2 regions of the Actinoallomurus sp. NPDC052274 genome follow, and region 1 is predicted to be linked to the other one. Evidence: riboswitches for the same ligand, from Rfam matches in the RefSeq annotation. Region 1 holds a riboswitch; the other holds the start of a gene.
The links. A riboswitch is a leader RNA that binds a small molecule or an ion and turns the genes downstream of it on or off. The one in region 1 is predicted to bind cobalamin.
Positions count from the first base shown of each region.

Region 2: it holds a riboswitch for cobalamin, as region 1 does, so the genes downstream of both, AB0K82_RS41365 (VWA domain-containing protein) here and cobN (cobaltochelatase subunit CobN) in region 1, are expected to answer to the same signal.

Region 1 covers NZ_JBFAUT010000032.1:18,261-22,618, forward strand. Annotated here, with positions in the region: gene cobN (cobaltochelatase subunit CobN) at 1-2,869, opposite strand, end outside; cobalamin riboswitch at 2,932-3,054, opposite strand; gene AB0K82_RS25600 (hypothetical protein) at 3,310-3,996, opposite strand; gene AB0K82_RS25605 (MFS transporter) at 4,124-4,358, opposite strand, start outside.
Region 2 covers NZ_JBFAUT010000089.1:99-4,456, reverse strand. Annotated here, with positions in the region: gene AB0K82_RS41380 (hypothetical protein) at 291-560, shown strand; gene AB0K82_RS41375 (DUF6504 family protein) at 656-1,018, shown strand; gene AB0K82_RS41370 (LLM class F420-dependent oxidoreductase) at 1,136-2,164, opposite strand; cobalamin riboswitch at 2,377-2,499, shown strand; partial or broken gene AB0K82_RS41365 (VWA domain-containing protein) at 2,593-4,358, shown strand, end outside.

The DNA.
Region 1 (4,358 bases):
GCGCACGGACGTGGTTATCCGGCTCGTCGAGCCGCGCGACCGCGCCGATCGCGTCGTCCATCAGCGCGATGACGTGCGGGAACGCGTCCCGGAAGAAGCCGGAGATGCGCAGCGTGACGTCGACGCGGGGCCGCCCCAGCTCCTCGCGCGGGATGACCTCGAAGCCCGTGACGCGACGGGACGCCTCATCCCAGACCGGGCGGACGCCGATCAGCGCGAGCACCTCGGCGATGTCGTCGCCCTGCGTCCGCATCGCGGACGTGCCCCACACCGTGAGCCCGACGCTGCGCGGGTACTCGCCGGTGTCGTCCAGGTGCCGCCGGACCAGGGACTCGGCGAGGGACACCCCCACGTCCCACGACGTGCGGGACGGGATGGCCTTCGGGTCGACGGAGTAGAAGTTGCGGCCGGTCGGCAGCACGTTGACCAGCCCGCGGGTCGGCGACCCGGACGGCCCGGCGGGGACGTACCCGCCGTCGAGCGCGTGCAGGACCGCGTCGAGCTCCCCGGACGTCGCGTCCAGCCGGGGCACGACCTCCCGTGCCCCGAACTCCAGCAGCGCCACGACCTCGGAAACCTCGCGGCCGAGCACCTCGGCGCACACGGTCGCCGCCCGGGAGGCGTCCCAGCCGAGCGTCTCCATCCCGACGACGAGCCGGCGCGCGGCCGCCTCCAGCAGGTCGACCACGTCCGACGCGGTACGGGCGGGCCCGTCCACGACCTCGGTCAGCGCCGTCGCCTCGACCCGCGCGCCGGGCACCGCGAGCAGCTCCCGCTCGTCCAGCCCGTACGCCGCCGCGATCGCCGCGCGCAGTCCGGGCAGCGCGCCGGCCCGCCCGGCCCACACCTGCGCGGCGCGCAGCACCGCGAGCACCAGGTTCACCCGCTGCTCCGCCTCCGGCGCCTGCCCGAGGATGTGCAGGCCGTCCCGGATCTGCACGTCCTTGACCTCGCAGAGGTACCCGTCGATGTGCAGGACGAAGTCGTCGAAGTCGGCCTCGCCCGGCTCGTCGGTGACGTGCAGGTCGTGGTGGAGCTGGGCGGCCTGCACGAGCGTCCAGATCTGGGCGCGTACGGTCGGCAGCTTCGTCGGGTCGAGCGCCTGCACGGTGGCGTACTCATCGAGGAGCTGCTCGAGCTTGGCCAGGTCGCCGTACGTCTCCGCGCGCGCCATCGGCGGCACGAGATGGTCGACGATGACGGCGTGGCCACGCCGCTTGGCCTGCGTGCCCTCGCCGGGGTCGTTGACGATGAACGGGTAGACGAGCGGCAGGTCGCCGAGGACCGCGTCCGGCGCGCACTCGGCCGCGAGCCCGAGGCCCTTGCCGGGCAGCCACTCGAGCGTGCCGTGCTTGCCGAGGTGGACCACGGCGTCCGCGCCGAACACCTCGTCCAGCCAGCGGTACGCCGCCAGGTAGTGGTGCGAGGGCGGCAGGTCGGGGTCGTGGTAGATCGCCACCGGGTTCTCCCCGAACCCGCGCGGCGGCTGGATCATCAGCACGACGTTCCCGAACCGCAGCGATGCCAGGACCACGTCGTCGCCGTCGGTGTACAGCTCGCCCGGCGGCTCGCCCCAGTGCTCCCGCATCCGCTCGCGCAGCGGCTCCGGCAGCGCGGTGAACCACCGCTCGTAGTCCTTCAGCGGGACCCGGGCGGGCGCGGCGCGGAGCTGTTCCTCGGTCAGCCACTCGACGTCGTGCCCGCCCGCCGCGATCAGCGAGTGAATGAGCTCGTCCCCGTCCTCGGGGTACTCGCCGACGTCGTAGCCCGCCGTACGCAGCGCCCCGAGCAGGCGGACCGCCGAGGCGGGGGTGTCCAGGCCGACGGCGTTGCCGACCCGGGAGTGCTTGGTCGGGTACGACGACAGCACGATCGCCAGCCGGCGCTCGGCGACCCGCGTGTGCCGGAGCCGGGCCTGGCGGACGGCGATGCCGGCGACCCGCGCGGCGCGCTCCGGGTCGGCGGCGTAGACCGGGATGCCGTCCGGCCCGTCCTCCTTGAAGGAGAACGGCACCGAGATCAGCCGGCCGTCGAACTCGGGGATCGCGACCTGCATCGCGGCGTCCATCGGGGATAGCGCGGCGTCCGACGCCTCCCAGGTCGCGCGGGACGTCGTCAGGCACAGGCCCTGGACGACGGGCACGTCCAGCGTGGCGAGCGCCCCGGCGTCCCAGGCGTCCTCGTCCCCGCCCGCCGACGCGTCCGCGGCCACCGCTCCCCCGCCGGCCAGCACGGTGACGACGAGTGCGTCCGCCCGCCCGAGCAGCGCCAGCAGCCCTTCGTCGGCGGAGCGCAGCGAGCCGCAGAAGACGGGCAGCGCGTTCGCGCCCAGCTCCTCGATCCGCGCGCACAGCGTGTCCACGAACGCGGTGTTGCCGGAGAGTTCGTGCGCCCGGTAGAAGACGACGCCGACGGTCGGCCGGCCGTCCTTCGGCTCGCCGCCCGTACGGTGCAGGCCGTACGCGGGCATCTCCCGTGGCGCCTCGAACCCCTCACCGGTGAGCAGCAGGGTGTCGGACAGGAAGCGCGCCAGCTCCCGCAGGTTGTCCACGCCGCCTTCGCGCAGGTACGCCAGCGCCTCCGCGGCGACCCCGGCGGGCACCGTCGACAGCGCCATCAGCTCCGCGTCCGGCGCGGCCTCGCCGCCGAGCGCGATGAGCGGCACGTCCCTGCGGCGCAGATCCTCGACGCCCTCCCGCCAGGTCTTCAGCCCGCCGAGCAGCCGGACGACGACGACGTCGACGCCCTCGCACAGGGCGTCCAGGTCGGCGACGTCGAGGCGGGACGGATTGCCCGTCGCGTACCCGGCGTCCGCGGAACGCGCGGACAGGAGTTCGGTGTCGGCGGTGGAGAGCAGCAGGACACGCACGTGTCGGTTCCTTCCCTCGGGAGTCCTCGCCCCGGCTCGGGTGAAAGGTCGCCGACGGCGGGAAGTCTCCTGACTTCCAGGTCGCCGCTCCCCCGCGGCCTTCCAGCTCATCGCCGTGGCCGTACGTGCGGGCTCGCTACCTGGTCACAGTTGCGGGACAGCCCCGGACTCGCACCGGGTTCCTTCCCTCGCCGTCGCGCGCCCAGTCTACGAGCGCGCCCCCACCGGCGCACCGCCCCGGGACCCCACGATCCGGCCCGTTCCGCGCTCACGTCTTCGGGGCGGACACGACAGAGCCCGCCCCGCGAAGGTGCGAGGCGGGCTCCAGTGTGCCGGTCACCGGCCGTCCGGGCGACGGGCTCACCGGCCGCGTGGCGGCCGGCGGCCGTCGTCAGGCCATGCCGGCGGCCTGGTGGAACGGGTCCGGCGATCCGGACCCGTCAGCGCTCGTACTCCCGAGGCCAGGAGCCCATGAGGATCCTGCCGTCGGGGTACATGATCGTGCCGTCGGTGTACAGCACCGGGCGTGCCTTCTCCTGCGGGAGGAAGCACCGGTCGGCCGTACGGATCGTGTATCCCCGGGGGGCCCTGAAGTCGAGCACCGCTGCGACCATCCAGAACCGGTTGCCGCCGTCCTGGCGCAGCGGGATCTCCACACGGGTCTCCAGGCTCTTGGTGACGTCGTCGGCGATGGTGACGGTCGCCCCCAGCTCCGAGAAGGCATGGGCACCCCTCTTCTGGTGCGCCAGCAGTGCCACGAACCGCTGCCTGTTGAGCATGGTGATCCGGAGCCTCGCGAAGCCCGCCCGCTCCGAGTCGTTGAGGAACTCCACGAAGGGCGCGGACGTCAGGTCGCCCCTGTTCTTGCGGTGCACGACGCTCGGGCCGGCCGAGGCCCGGCGCCATCCGATCTTCTTCTTCGGGGGCGCGGGGTGGTTGTCCCCGGCGGTCAGGGCGTACAGCTGCAGACCGGACCTGCCGCGCGGGCCGCCGGCACCGGGCCGCCAGGTGAGGTCGGCCGTGACCGTGATCCCGCCGCCCGGCCGACCTGCGTAGTCGGCCCCGACGACCGTGCCGTCGCACTCGTTCGGTTCGGGCGCCTGCTGGGAGCTGAGGCTTTCGAACATTTCCGCGTCCTTTTCATCGAGGTTGGCGAGAGGCGCTTTCGCCTCTCGCCAACGACTGTGCGCCGCGAGCCCGAAGCGCAAGTCGGGAACCCCGTGACACCCACCTCGACGTCGGCGAAGGCGGTGCTCAGCGGTTGTGCGCTCCGGCCGGCAGGACGGGCTCGGCCGGCCGGGGCGACACGGGGCCGCGGCGGTCGAGGGCGCCGGAGACGAGCGCCACCGCGAGGCCGGCCACGCCGAGGACGGCGGCGATCCAGGTCGTCGAGGCGTAGCCGAGGCCGGCGTCGATGGCGAGGCCGCCGAGGAACGGCCCGACCGTGTTGCCGAGGTTGAACGCCGCGATGTTGGCCGCGGACGCCATC
Region 2 (4,358 bases), on a different contig from region 1:
TATTGCGAGGAGAATGGGGACCGGTGGTGGGCGGCGGTGGCTGGGGCCGAAACCCTCGCCCGGGCCGCGCCGGGGCCGTTGAACTGTGCACGGGTGATGCCGAATCCGTCTGATCTATTGGTCCGAAAATACTTGCACGTAAAACGGGGGCAGGACATCCTGACAGGGAAGGTCACTCACCGTTGCCATCTGGGCACCTTTTGCCACCGGATAGGCACCTTACCTGGTTAACGCCCTAGGGCGTACCCCTTCCTGCCGTATCGTCCAGAGCGCGAGAGGGGTGGCATCCCATGGCCGCCACTTCGGGACCCGGGGCCGGGCCGCGGCGCCGCCACCTGGAGGCGCTCGCCCGCGAAGTCGAGGCGCGCGGCCTGCAAGGGCTCCTGACCGAGGACCTGATGCTGCGCGTGGTGGACCCGTCCGGTGGGCGCGCACTGCTGGTGGTCGCCATGCCGATGTCCCGGATCCGGTGGTCCTTCCTGTGGGCCGGCGGCGGCCAGGCCGACGCCGACGACCCCGCCCGCGCCGCCGAGCTGATCGCGCGGACCCTCGGCCGCTGACGCCGCTGACGCCGCCGCGCGGACGCCGCCGGGCCTTGACTGTCGAGTCGAACATGTGTTCGAATCTATCGCCTGCCTTCCCCCAGGCTCACTCCTTGTCACCGATCCGAGAGGTGGGCGGCCCGCGTGGGCGGAGCGAGCGATGGACCCGAGAGGCGTACGGACGCGCCGGGCCGCGGGCGATGAGCCGGGTGTACGGCGACCCCGTCGAGGTCTGGCTCACCGACGGCAGGCCCTCCCGCTTCGTCTGGCGCGGCCGGCTCTACACGGTGCTGCGGGTGCTGGACCGCTGGGTCACCACCCGCGACTGGTGGCACGAACGCCACCCCGAGGCCCCGGAAGGCGGCGAGCGCGAGTTCTGGCGCGTCGAGGCGACCCCGGACCGGACGGTCGGGGTGTACGAACTGCGCCACGACCAGGCGACCGGCACGTGGATGCTGTCCCGCGCCTGGAGCTGACGGACTCCCGCGCCCGGCTCGGCCCGGCGGGCCGCCGGGTGGCGCCGGCGGGCCTGTGCGCCGCCGGTCGACCCGAGGGGCCGCCCGTCGGCAGCCGCCGGGCGGGCCGGTGGTCGGTCAGGGCTGTACGAGGTCGCGGATCGCCTTGAGGGTCGGCTCGTCCTTGACGCCGGCGATGAGGAGCGTGGTCACGGGGGAGTCCTGCCAGAGCCGGAGCCGCTCCCTGATGCGCCCGATCGGGCCGAGGAGGGAGATCGAGTCGGCCAGCTCGTCCGGCACCGCCTTGACCGCCTCGTCGCGCCGGCCCGCCAGGAACAGCTCCTGCACCCGCGCGGCCTCCTCGGCGTACCCGAGGCGGCCGATCAGGTCCAGGTGGAAGTTGCGGTCCCTGGCCCCCATGCCGCCGATGTAGAAGGCCAGCGGGATCTTGGCGAACTCCAACGCGGCGGCCAGGTCGTCGGTCACGATCGTCGTCACGGTGGCGGCGATGTCGAAGCCTTCGCGGCGGCCGGCCAGCGAGGCGCCGAAGACCGCCTCGATCTGCGCAGGGTCGACGAAGAGGGGCAGCCAGCCGTTGGCGATCTCGGTGGCGAGGGCGATGTTCTTGGGGCCCTCCGCGCCGAGATAGACCGGGATGTCCGGGCGCACCGGGTGGACGATCGACTTGAGCGGCTTGCCGAGGCCGGTCACGCGGCCCGGCGCGTACGCGGAGGCCGGCAGCGGCAACGGGTAGTGCGGGCCGGCGGAGGTGACCGGCTCGGCGCGCCGCCACACGTCCCGCAGGATCCGGACGTACTCGCGGGTGCGCTCCAGCGGCCGGGCGAACGGCGCGCCGTACCAGCCCTCCACGACCTGCGGGCCGGACGCGCCGATGCCGAGGGTGAGCCGGCCGCCGGACAGCGCGTCGAGCGTCAGGGCGTGCATGGCGGTGGCGGCGGGCGTGCGGGCGGACATCTGGGCCACCGCGGTGCCCAGCTTGATGCGCGAGGTCCGCGCGGCGTACCAGGTGAGCGTGGTGAAGGCGTCCGAGCCGTACGCCTCGGCGGTGTAGACGAACTCGTAGCCGAGCCGCTCGGCGGCCAGCACCGTCTCGGTGGCGTCCTCCGGAACCCGTTGCCAGTAGCCGACGTTGATGCCGAGCCTCATCCGCACCCCTCCCGGCCAGAAAGTAGAACAGGTTCTATTGAAGCAGATCGCCGCTCTCCCGGCAGCGGCCGGCCGCCCCGCGATAGCGTGCACCCGCCGTACGCCCGGTCGCGGTGGCCCTGTCATCCCGTGCGCCGGATCACGGACGGCGGCCGTACCTGCGGTGTCGTGTGTCAGGCCCGATATGTCATGCTGTCCTCCGGCGATACGCGGAGGAACCCGGTGCGAGTCCGGGGCTGTCGCGCAACTGTGACCGGGAAGTCCTTCCTCGGGTGTTGGCCACGGCGTGAGCCGGAAGGCCGAGGGCGGGCGGCGATCCGGGAGCCAGGAGACTCCGGCCGCCGCTTGCCAGGCCACCTACGGGCGCGTTAACCCGAGGAAAGGACGACCACCGGGTGAACACCTATCCGTTCTCCGCCGTCACCGGGATGGCGGACCTCAAGCTCGCCCTCCTGATCAACGCGGTCTCCCCGGCCGTCGGCGGAGTGCTGGTCCGGGGCGAGAAGGGCACCGCGAAGTCCACCATCGTGCGGGCGCTCGCCGCGCTGCTGCCGGAGGTCGCGGTGGTGACGGACTGCCGGTTCTCCTGCGACCCCGCCGCGCCCGACCCGCGATGCCCCGACGGGCCCCACGGCGACGGGGCGGGCGGGCAGGTGCGGCCCGCGCGGCTCGTGGAGCTGCCGATCGGTGCCGCCGAGGACCGCCTGACCGGCTCGCTCGACCTCGAACGCGCCCTCACCGAGGGCGTCCAGGCCTACCAGCCCGGCCTGCTGGCCGCCGCGCACCGCGGCGTGCTGTACGTCGACGAGGTCAACCTGCTGCACGACCACCTCGTCGACCTGCTCCTCGACGCGGCCGCGATGGGCCACTCCTACGTCGAGCGTGAGGGCGTCTCCGTCCGGCACGCCTCACGGTTCCTGCTCGTCGGCACGATGAACCCCGAAGAGGGCGAGCTGCGGCCGCAGCTGCTCGACCGGTTCGGCCTGACGGTGGAGGTGGCCGCCACCCGCGACCCGGAGGAGCGGGCCGAGGTCGTGCGCCGCCGCCTGGCGTACGAGGCCGACCCGGCGGCGTTCGCGGCCGACTGGGTGCGCGCCGAGACCGAGCTGGCCTGGCGGATCGAGCAGGCCCGCGTCCGGCTGCCCGAGGTCGTCCTGCCCGACGGCGCGCTGCGGCAGATCACGGCCGTGTGCGCGGCGTTCGAGGTGGACGGGCTGCGGGCCGACATCGTGATGGCGCGCGCCGCGATGGCCCTCGCCGCCTGGCACGACCGTACGGTCGTCACCGCGGACGACGTGCGCGTCGCCGCCCGTCTCGCCCTGCCGCACCGGCGGCGCCGCGACCCCTTCGACGCGCCCGGCCTCGACGAGGACAGGCTCGACGAAGTCCTGGAGAACACCGGCGGCTACGACTCTCCGGAGCCGCCGGACCCCGGATTCGGCGAGGACACGGCGCCCGACCTCGTCCCCGAGCAGAGCACCGGGCCGGACCCGAAACCGGCCCCGGAGACGGACGCGAAGCCGGACTCGGGGACGGACCCGGAGGACCCCGACCCCGACGACCCCGGACCGGACGACGGTCCCGGCGGCGGACCGGACGGTTCCGGCGACCCGGCCGGGCCGGGAGACGGGGCGCCGGTCGACATCGAGCAGGCCCTTTCCGGCGAGGAGTCCGGCGAGGGCTCGGGGAAGCGCGCCCGGGGGGACTCCCCGGAGCCGGCGCCCGCCGACGCGGTGTACCGGACGCGGGTCTTCACCGTGCCCGGCCTCGGCGAGGGCGCGCCGGGCCGCCGCTCGCGGGCCCGGACGCCGTACGGCCGGACGACCGGCGCGCGGCCGGGCACGCGCTCGGTCCACCTGACCGCGACCCTCCTCGCGGCGGCCCCGCACCAGCGCGCCCGCGGCCGCTCCGGTCCCGGGCTCGTCGTCCGCTCCGGCGACCTGCGCGAGCGGGTCCGGGAGGGCCGGGAGGGCAACCTGGTGCTGTTCGTCGTGGACGCGAGCGGCTCGATGGCCGCCCGGCAGCGGATGCGCGCCGTCAAGGGCGCCGTGCTCAGCCTCCTCCTCGACGCCTACCAGCGCCGCGACAAGGTCGGTCTGATCACCTTCCGCGGCACGTCCGCCGAGCTGGCGCTGCCGCCGACCTCCTCCGTCGAGGCCGGGGCGCGCCGCCTCGAGACGCTGCCCACCGGCGG